Linked DNA regions of Sagittula sp. P11. The protein of the gene in region 1 interacts with the protein of each later gene in a pairwise test. Links are inferred from orthologs where the notes say so. Each region holds a gene or a part of one and is shown on either strand. Other genes may lie near its edges.

What was found. The genes of interacting proteins can lie anywhere in the genome.
Region 2: the proteins of thrS (region 1) and rplA interact in binary tests that used the Escherichia coli proteins (3 or more experiments, as listed by UniProt). The link is inferred for Sagittula sp. P11 from one-to-one orthologs.

The regions. Positions count from the first base shown.
Region 1 is NZ_CP021913.1:423,625-429,538, reverse strand. What follows is about bases 1,138-4,075. They hold thrS (threonine--tRNA ligase), read right to left. Parts: upstream 3,629-4,075; coding sequence 1,646-3,628; downstream 1,138-1,645. Other genes in these bases: CDO87_RS02090 (MFS transporter), read left to right, coding at 3,757-4,075; CDO87_RS02100 (DUF2282 domain-containing protein), read right to left, coding at 1,138-1,396. Outside these bases: CDO87_RS02110 (DNA-binding domain-containing protein), read right to left, coding at 1-192; CDO87_RS02105 (DUF692 family multinuclear iron-containing protein), read right to left, coding at 189-1,037; more of CDO87_RS02100, read right to left, coding at 1,097-1,137; more of CDO87_RS02090, read left to right, coding at 4,076-5,004; CDO87_RS02085 (DNA-3-methyladenine glycosylase I), read left to right, coding at 5,037-5,708; CDO87_RS02080 (carboxylesterase), read left to right, coding at 5,797-5,914. UniProt on the Escherichia coli protein: Catalyzes the attachment of threonine to tRNA(Thr) in a two-step reaction: L-threonine is first activated by ATP to form Thr-AMP and then transferred to the acceptor end of tRNA(Thr). The rate-limiting step is amino acid activation in the presence of tRNA.
Region 2 is NZ_CP021913.1:1,655,652-1,659,867, reverse strand. Bases 1-2,728 are described here. They hold rplA (50S ribosomal protein L1), read left to right. Parts: upstream 1-879; coding sequence 880-1,578; downstream 1,579-2,728. Other genes in these bases: CDO87_RS08105 (DUF4105 domain-containing protein), read left to right, coding at 1,724-2,575; rplK (50S ribosomal protein L11), read left to right, coding at 422-874; CDO87_RS08120 (LysR substrate-binding domain-containing protein), read left to right, coding at 1-224. In the rest of the region: rplJ (50S ribosomal protein L10), read left to right, coding at 2,856-3,374; rplL (50S ribosomal protein L7/L12), read left to right, coding at 3,447-3,827; CDO87_RS08090 (GGDEF domain-containing protein), read right to left, coding at 3,909-4,216. UniProt on the Escherichia coli protein: One of the primary rRNA binding proteins, it binds very close to the 3'-end of the 23S rRNA. Forms part of the L1 stalk. It is often not seen in high-resolution crystal structures, but can be seen in cryo_EM and 3D reconstruction models.

The DNA of each region.
Region 1 (5,914 bases):
GAAGTTCTCCTCCCCGATCAGCCGGGCACAGGCGGGGAAACCCGCGGCCAGGGCTTCGCGCAGGGAGACGGCCACGTTGTTGCGGTAGACGTCGTAGCGCCGGCCTGCCGGGCGGCCAGTGCCGTCGGTCAGCCTCTCCGGAACGGGCCGGGCGGGGTCGAGCAGGGCGGTGTGAAAGGCGGCCTGACTCATGGTGTCACCAGTGCGATGGCCTGTTCCACGCGCGCTGCCTCCGCGGCGAGAACGGGCCAGTCGGGGACATCGGTGTCCCATTCCACCAGCACCGGGCGCGGGCCGGAGCGCTGCAGCGTCAGGTCGAGCAGGGCCCAGACCGGATCGGCAATCGGCGCGCCATGGCTGTCGATCAGCAGGACCGCGCCGCGGTCGTCCGTGTCGGTGTCATGCCCCGCCACATGGATCTCACCCACTGCTTCGAGCGGGAAGCGGTCGATGTAGTCCTGCGGTGCGTAGCCGAGGTTGGTGGCCGAGACGAAGACATTGTTCACGTCCAGCAGCAGCCCGCAGCCGGTGCGGCGGGCGATCTCGCGAAGGAAGGCGGGCTCCTCCCATGTGCTGTCCTCGAAAGCGAGGTATGAGGACGGGTTTTCCAGCAGCATCTGCCTTCCGAGGACCTCCTGCACCTCGTCGATATGGCGGCACACGCGGTTCAGCGTAGCATCGGTGTAGGGCAGGGGCAGCAGGTCGTTGAGGAAGGCGCCGTCGTGGGTCGACCACGCGAGATGTTCGGAGAAGCTGGCTGGGTCGAGCCAGCCCAGCAGGTGTTTCAGCCGGGCAAGGTGGTCGCGGTCCAGCGGGGCCTCGCCGCCGATGGAGAGGCCGACACCGTGCACGGAGATCGGGAACCGTTCTGACAGGACGCGCAGCTGCGCCAGCGGGCGGCCGCCATCGCCCATGTAGTTCTCGGCATGGATTTCGAGCCAGGTGACCGGGGCGGGATCGGACAGCAGGTCGGCGTAGTGCTGCGGCTTGTAGCCGACACCGGGACGGGCAGGGAGGGAGCGGGGCGTATCGAACATGGCGGTTTTCCGGGAACTGGAGGCGGGCCGGGGGGCAAGTCCCGGCCCGCAGGACGGGATCAGGCCTCGGGGATGTCCCGCTCAAGGGGTTCGAGCGAGCCCATGCGCGCCATCCCGTCCATTCCGGCCGGCAGTTCGATGTCCATGCAGGTGCCGGCCTCGACCAGCGTCCATGCGTTGCCCTGGTAGTCGACCTTGGAGGTGCCGGCGCAGGTGGTGCCGGGGCCTGCCGCGCAGTCGTTCTCGCCGGCAAGGGACACGCCGTAGCATTTTTCCTGCTCCTGCGCGGCCACGCCGGTGGCGGCGAACGATGCGGCTATGACGCCTACGAGGGCTGCGGTCTTGAGGGTGGAGGACATGTCTTTTCCTTTCGTCAGACAGTATTCGGTTGTTTGCTTGACCGTGGTCCGGCGGTCCTGCCGGTCGGTGCCCCAAGCCTGACGCGGCGTCCAGCCGCAGGCCATTCACGCAGCCGTGCATCACGCCCGTGTCAGGGCACGTCATGGCTGTGTGACACTGCGCAGCCGCAGAAACCGAGTGAAATCAGGGAAACGAAAAAGGGCCCCGAAACAATCGGAGCCCTTTACGTTGTCGGTTCTGACGTAATGTTACAGCAGATCGGGCGGCGTCGCGCTGCGCGACAGCTCGCTCACGATGTCCGTCAGCGATGTTACAGAGGTCTGCTTCTCGCCGAGGCGGCGCACAGTGACCGTCCGCTCCTCGACTTCGCGGTGGCCGATGGCGAGGATGACCGGAACCTTGCCCACGGAATGCTCGCGGACCTTGTAGTTGATCTTCTCGTTGCGGATGTCGGCCTCCGCACGCACACCCGCCTTCCGCAGCTGCTCCGTCACTTCCTGCACGTAATCGTCCGCCTCCGAGGTGATGGAGGCGACGACGACCTGACGCGGGGCCAGCCAGAACGGCAGCTTGCCCGCGTGTTCCTCGATCAGGATGCCGACGAAACGCTCGAACGAGCCCAGCGTTGCCCGGTGCAGCATGAAGGGTCGCGTCTTGTCGCCGTTGGGGGCGATGTAGGACGCGTTCAGCCGCTCGGGCAGGTTGGGGTCGACCTGGAAGGTGCCGCACTGCCAGACCCGGCCGATGGCGTCGGTCAGGTAGAAGTCCAGCTTCGGCCCGTAGAAGGCGCCGTCGCCGGGTTCCAGCGTGTAGGTGCGGCCGGTCTTGCGGATCGCCTCTTCCAGCGCGTTCTCGACGTAGTCCCAGCTTTCCTCGGTTCCGACGCGCTTTTCAGGGCGCGTGGCGAACTTGATCTCGAAGGTCGGGAAGCCGAGCTCGCGGTAGATGTCGGCCAGGAACTCGATGAAGCGCGCGCATTCATCCTCGATCTGGGCCTCGGTGCAGAAGATGTGCGCGTCGTCCTGCGTGAAGCCACGCACCCGCATGATCCCGTGCAGCGCGCCCGAAGGTTCGTACCGCGCGCACGAGCCGAACTCGGCCAGCCTCAGCGGCAGGTCGCGGTAGGACTTGAGGCCCTGATTGAACACCTGCACGTGGCACGGGCAGTTCATCGGCTTCAGCGCGTTGATGCGCGTCTGCTCCTTGTTCTTCGAGGAGGCATCGTCGTTCTCGCCGTCGCGGGACTCGTCCACCTCCACGATGAACATGTGGTGCTGGTACTTGTCCCAGTGGCCCGAGGCCTCCCACAGCTTGCGGTCGACGACCTGCGGCGTGTTGATCTCGTGGTAGCCGCCTGCGCGCTGCTTGCGGCGCATGTAGTCCTGCAGCGTGGTGTAGATCGTCCAGCCGTTCGGGTGCCAGAAGACCTGGCCCGGCGCCTCTTCCTGCATGTGGAAGAGGTCCATCTCGCGGCCCAGCTTGCGGTGGTCGCGCTTTGCGGCCTCCTCCAGCATATTGAGGTGCTTCTTCAGGTCGTCGCGGTTCTTGAACGCGACGCCGTAGATCCGCTGGAGCATCTGCCGCTTGCTGTCGCCGCGCCAGTAGGCCCCCGCCACGCTCATCAGCTTGAAGGCGTCGCCGGGCACCTGCCCGGTGTTCTGAAGGTGCGGCCCGCGGCAGAGATCCTGCCAGTCGCCGTGCCAGTACATGCGGATCGGCTGACCGTCGTCGGGGATCGCGTTGACCAGCTCGACCTTGTAGTTCTCGCCGGTCTTTTCGTAATGCGCGATGGCATCGGCGCGCGACCAGACCTCCGTCCGGACGGGGTCGCGGGCGTTGATGATCTCCTTCATCTTCTTCTCGATGAGGCCGAGATCCTCGGGCGTGAACGGTTCGGCGCGGTCGAAGTCGTAGTACCAGCCGTGTTCGATGACGGGGCCGATGGTGACCTTCACGTCGGGCCAGATCTCCTGCACGGCGCGCGCCATGATATGCGCGAGGTCGTGGCGGATCAGTTCGAGCGCCGGGCCGTCGTCGGCCAGCGTGTTGATCGCGATGGCGGCGTCGGTCTCGATTGGCCACTGAAGATCGTAGTGCGCGCCGTCCACCTGCGCGGAGATCGCCTTCTTGCCAAGGGATTTGGAAATGGAGGCCGCGACTTCGGCAGGCGTCACGCCCTTGTCGAAGTTACGTTGCGAGCCATCTGGGAAAGTCAGGGAAATCTGGGCCATCGGCCATGTCTCCTCGTCGGTTTGGCGCCCACGGAACGCCCGGTTGCGGGTTATGTCGTGCGCTCTCCATGCCGCTGGCGGACAGGGCTGTCAACCGCAGACGCGTACCCGAGAAGGATGGACGACGCATGAGTGACAGCAGCACCGAAGTGTACAACCGGTTGACCGGGGCCGACGACGCGCCCGACCGGGAGGGCCGCAACGGTCTGAAGCACATGATCAGCCTGAGCATGACGAAGATCGCCGATGGCCTGATCGACCCGAAACTGGTGCTGAGCTGGCTGGCGGGCAGCCTCGGAGTGCCTGCGGCGATCACCGGGGCCTTCGTGCCGATCCGCGAGGCCGGCGCGCTTTTGCCGCAGATCGTCATGGCGGGACGGGTTGAGGCGATGCGCCGCCGCAAGTGGGCCTGGGTGGCTGGATCGGTCGGGCAGGGCGCCATGGCCGCGTTGATCGCGCTGGCGGCGCTTTTCCTCGAAGGGCTGGCGGCGGGCCTCGTGATCGCGGGGGCGCTGGTGGTGCTGGCGGCCAGCCGGGCGCTCTGTTCGGTCAGTTACAAGGACATCCTCGGCAAGACTGTCCCCAAGACACGTCGCGGGGCGGTGACAGGCGTTGCGGGATCTGCGGCCTCGCTCGCGGTGCTGGCCTTCGCGGCGCTGCTGATCTTCGGCATCGGGCAGGAGACGACGCCGGTTGTGATCGCCATCGCGCTGGCCGCCGTGCTGTGGCTGGGGGCCGCGGCGCTGTTCTCCTCGCTGGAGGAGAAGCCGTCAGAGGATGCGGGATCTGGCCCGGCCATCAACCTCGCGCCACTGAAAGAGGACCCGCAGTTCCGCCGCTTCATCGCGACGCGCGGCGCGCTGACGGTGACCGCACTGGCGCCGCCGTACTTCGTTCTGCTGGGCGGCGGGCAGGGGGCCTTGCAGGGGCTGGGTGCGCTGCTTCTGGCGTCCTCTGCCGCGTCCTTCGTCTCGAGCTATGTCTGGGGGCGGCTGGCAGACCGGTCGTCGCGCTGGGTGCTGGCGCTGTCGGGCTTCGTCGCGGCGGTCTTCATGGCACTGGCAGTGGGTGCCGAGTTCGCCGGGCTGACGGAAACCGTCTGGGTCGTGCCGCTGGTGCTTTTCGGGCTGATGGTCGCCTATCACGGCGTGCGGCAGGGACGGTCGACCTACCTGGTCGACATGGCGCCGAAGGACGCGCGGTCATCCTATTCCGCACTGGCCAACACGCTGATCGGGACGCTGCTGCTGATCGTCGGCGCACTGGGCGGGGCGCTGGCCGCGCTCGGCCCGCAGGTCGCGCTGGGGGGCTTTGCGCTGCTGTCGCTTTGTGGCGGTATGCTGGCGCTGGGACTTGACGAGGTGGAGCGCACCTGAGTTTCCTGTCCCGGTCGACCGGCGGGGGCATCATGCGCACATTCGAAGAGATCCTTGAAATCGCGGCAGAGCGGAAGGGCGGCCGGGAGGTCGTGCTGGCCGACATGCCGGAGGTGAAGTCCGCAGACGCGCTGGCCGCGATCCCTGACGACCGCTGGCTTGCGCGCATGGCGCAGGGCATCTTCAGTGCCGGGCTGAACTGGAAGGTGGTGGAGAACAAGTGGCCGGGCATCGAGGAGGCCTTCCACGGCTTCGACACCGCCCGCGTCGCCCACATGTCGGAGGACTGGTTCGACGAGCTGATCGCCGACACGCGCATCGTCCGCAGCCCGCCGAAGGTACGGGCCATCCAGCAGAACGCGGTGATGATCCGCGAGATTGCCGAAAAGCACGGCTCTTTCGGGCGCTTCGTGGGGGACTGGCCGACGGAGGATTTCGCCGGCCTCCTGCAATGGTTGCAGAAGGAAGGATCGCGGCTGGGTGGATCAGGCGGCGCCTACATGCTGCGGATGATGGGGCGCGACAGTTACATCCTTTCCGGTTCGGTCGTGGCGCGGCTGAGTGCCGAGGGTGTGGTCGACAAGGCGCCCTCTTCGAAGAAGGCCTGGGCTGCCGTGCAGGAGGCCTTCAACACCTGGCGGCAGGAAAGCGGTCAAAGCCTGACGGCGATCTCGCGCGTGCTGGCGCAAAGCATCGACGGCTGACACGCACACCGCGTTGCACGCAGCGAGAGACGGGCTTGGCTCTAGCGGCGGGATCGCTAGAGTTCGCGGCAACGCAAAGGAGGCAGTTTTGGCAGAGATTTCCCACGTCACGGGGCCGCGCGGCGACACGCTGGCCTATGCAAAGACCGAAGGCAAAGGGCCCTGCATCGTGTTCCTGTCTGGCTACCGTTCGGACATGGAAGGCA
Region 2 (4,216 bases), 1.2 Mb from region 1 along the record:
GGCAGGGCGTGGCGCTGGCCTATGACATGATGGTGCGCGGAACGCTGGAGGCGGGACGGCTGGAGCGGCTGTTCGACACGGTGACGCTGCCGGTCACGATCTACTCTGTCGCCTATCCGGAGGCGCGGGCCGACGATCCGATGATCCGGAGCTTCCGGGACTGGGTCTTTGCCGAGATGGAGCGGGACGGTGCACCGCTGCTGGCCCGTCCTGCCGCAGAATAGCGCGCGACGGCAGGCCGCCCTTCGGAATCACTTGCCAAACCGCCGCCGAGGTTATATGCGGCGCCCCTGTTGCTGCGGAACCGTCAGGTTGCGCGCAATCCACCGTGGGAGGCGAGGGTCACGCGAGATCCGGACCTGACCACGCCACAAGAAGCCCCTTCGACGCGTCGCGGGGGAGATGGAAAAGGAGAAAGCCGATGGCAAAGAAGCTCGCCGGCAAGATGAAGCTGCAGATCCCTGCAGGCAAGGCCAACCCCTCCCCGCCGGTCGGTCCGGCGCTGGGTCAGCGCGGCATCAACATCATGGAATTCTGCAAGGCGTTCAACGCCAAGACGCAGGAAATGGAGCCCGGCGCGCCGTGCCCGACCGTGATCACCTACTACCAGGACAAGTCCTTCACGATGGACATCAAGACGCCCCCCGCGTCTTACTACCTGAAGAAGGCCGCCGGTCTGAAGCCCGTGGGCAAGCGTAACCGCCCCCGCGGTGCCGAGAAGCCGGGCCGTGAGACCATCGCACACGTCACCGTGGCGCAGGTCCGCGAGATCGCCGAAGCCAAGATGAAGGACCTTTCGGCGAACGACGTCGAAGCGGCAATGCAGATCATCCTGGGCTCCGCCCGGTCGATGGGCATCGAGGTGAAAGGGTAATCGTCATGGCAAAACTTGGTAAGCGCACCCGTGCAGCCCGCGAAGCCTTCGAAGGCAAGGAAAACATCACCGTCGAGGAAGCCGTTTCCCTGATCAAGTCGAACTCCAATGCGAAGTTCGACGAGACCGTGGAAATCGCGATGAACCTCGGTGTCGACCCGCGTCACGCCGACCAGATGGTCCGCGGCGTGGTCGGCCTGCCGAACGGCACCGGCAAGACCGTCCGCGTGGCAGTCTTTGCACGTGGCCCGAAGGCTGACGAGGCGAAGGAAGCCGGTGCGGACATCGTCGGCGCCGAAGACCTGATGGAAACCATCCAGGGCGGCACCATCGAGTTCGACCGTTGCATCGCGACGCCGGACATGATGCCGATCGTCGGTCGTCTGGGCAAGATCCTCGGCCCGCGGAACCTGATGCCGAACCCGAAGGTCGGCACCGTGACCATGGACGTCAAGGAAGCCGTCGAGGCAGCCAAGGGCGGTCAGGTCCAGTTCAAGGCGGAGAAGGCCGGTGTCGTGCACGCAGGTGTCGGCAAGGTTTCCTTCGACGAGGCCAAGCTGGCCGAGAACATCCGCGCGTTCGTGAACGCCGTGTCCGCGGCCAAGCCGACGGGCGCGAAGGGCACCTACATGAAGAAGATCTCGCTGTCTTCCTCCATGGGCCCGGGCGTCACCGTCGACGTGTCGAACGCGACCGGCAACTGAGCCGACCGCTCCAGGAATTGAAGGAGGGCGTCCCGCCGGGGCGCCCTTTTTCTTTGGGACTGTCCGAAGGGGCTGTCAGGAGGGGGCGGGCAGGGTCAGGGTATCCCGCCTTTGCCGTTTCCCGGCGGCGCGGTAAGACGGCGGCATGAAGCGCGTTCTCAAGGTTTTCGCCATCGCCGTGGCCGCAATCGCCGTGGTCCTCTACCTGCCGTGGGTGGTTCTGCTGCCGTCGCACGACCGCGACTGGCGCGCCGATCACAGCCGTCTGCCGCTGGTCTCTGCCGGAGAGGAGGCGGCGGTGATCCGCAATATCCGCAACTGGGATTACGCCCCCGACGGCAGCGTCGCGCGCGAGGCCTGGATCAACGCGACCCTCGTCCCCGAGGAGCTGGAGCAGGCCTATTTCGTGGTCGAGCCGTTCACCGGCAGCGAGGCCATCGCCCACACCATGCTGTCCTTCCGCTTTCGCGACGGGAAGACCTATGTCGCCTCCGTCGAGGCGCGGCGCGAAGAGGGCGAGAGCTACAACGCGCCGCTGGCCGCCGTGCTGCCGGTCTTCGAGTACTTCTTTGTCTGGACGACCGAGCGCGACATGTTCGGCAATTCGGAGTTCTGGGCGGGCGATCAGCTGTACCTCTACCCGCTGTCGATCCCCATCGAGCAGCAGCGCGCCGTGCTAAAGGCGATGCTGCGCGAGAGCGAGGAACTGGTGACGGAGCCGCGCTGGTACAACACGCTGTTTTCCAACTGCACCAACGTGCTGGCCCGGGCGGTGAACCGGACAAAGCGCGGGGTGGTGCCCTTCGACAAGTCATGGGTGCTGACCGGCTACGCCGACGATTTTCTGTACGAGCAGGGAATGCTGGCGGACATGGGCGGGTTCGAGGCGACGCAGGAACGGGCCTTGATCTCTCCGCTGGTGCGGGAGCTCTACGGGATAAAGGACCCGGCGGAATTTAGTGTCGCCTTGCGCGAACGGATGCGCGGCGGGATTTGATTGAATGATTGCAAGAAATAATGGCCGGTGCTAATGCAGGCCTCGCGGTGCCGGATGCGATTCGTATTCGGCGCCGCAATTCGTCCGAGACGGTGGGTTGGTTCCATTTCCTGAAATGGCCCCGGTAATTCCTGCCTGAGACGGGAAGAGACATCTTTTCAGCCCCGCGCTTCTGCGTCGGGCCCACAGGATGCGTCGACCCTCATTCGGACTTTGTGATCGGGGACACCCGGTCGACTGAGAGCCGGAGGGTCCGCCCTCCAACAACTGGAGTGAAACTGTGGATAGAGCCCAGAAAGAGAAATTGGTCGAGGAACTCGGCCAGATCTTCGAAAGCTCTGGCGTCGTGGTGGTTGCCCACTACGAGGGTCTCACGGTTGCAGAGATGACGGATCTGCGTAACCGCGCTCGCGCTGGTGAAGCAACGGTCCGTGTCGCCAAGAACAAGCTCGCCAAGATTGCTGTCCAGGGCACCCCCGCCGAGGGGATCGCCAAGTATCTGGACGGCATGACGGTGCTTACCTTCTCCGAGGACCCGGTCGCAGCGGCCAAGGTCATCGAAGACTTCGCCAAGGATAACAAGAAGATTGAGATCCTTGGTGGCGCCATGGGTGGCACCACGCTGGACCGTGCCGGTGTCGAGGCCGTGTCGAAAATGCCGTCGCGCGATGAGCTTATTGCTTCCATCGTCGGCTGCATCGGCGCACCCGCATCGAACATCGCCGGCGCCATTGGCGCACCTGCATCGAACATCGCCTCCATCCTCACCACCATCGAGGAAAAGGGCGAGGCGGCGTAAGCAACCTTTCGACCTGCGTAGGGAATGCTCCCTGACGTTGGAACCCATATCTAAATCTGAAAGAGTCTCAAAATGGCAGATCTCAAAGCACTTGCTGAGCAAATCGTCAACCTGACCCTGCTCGAAGCACAAGAACTGAAGACCATCCTCAAGGATGAGTACGGCATCGAGCCGGCCGCCGGCGGCGCAGTCATGATGGCTGGCCCGGCAGGCGACGCAGGCGCGGCAGCCGAAGAAGAAAAGACCGAGTTCGACGTGATCCTCAAGTCCGCTGGCGACAAGAAGATCAACGTGATCAAGGAAGTCCGCGGCATCACCGGCCTGGGCCTGAAAGAAGCCAAGGAACTGGTGGAAGCCGGTGGCAAGGCCGTCAAGGAAGGCGTTTCCAAGGACGAAGCCGAAGAACTCAAGAAGAAGCTCGAAGAGGCAGGCGCCGAAGTCGAGATCAAGTAATTCCCGTCTCACGACTGGTTTACGGCAAGCGCTCCCATCCGGGGGCGCTTGTTTTTTTGCGGGGTGCCCTGCCGGGCCGGATCAGGTGCCGATGCAGTAGCGGTTCTTGCCCTGCCGCTTGGCGGCATAGGTGCGCATATCGGCATTGATGAGCGCCTGCTGCGCGTCGCCCCGATAGTCGGCCACTCCGATGGAGGCGGTCACGGCGATGCCCGCGACAGGCGTGCTGCCGATGGAGGTCAGCAAACGGTCGGCCACGTCCTCCGGATCGGTGCGCGGGTCGTTGATGACGACGACGAACTCCTCTCCGCCGAGGCGCGCGACGATGTCCTTTTCCCGCACCGCCGTGGTGATGCGCCGGGCGACGGCCTGCAGGACCGCGTCGCCGA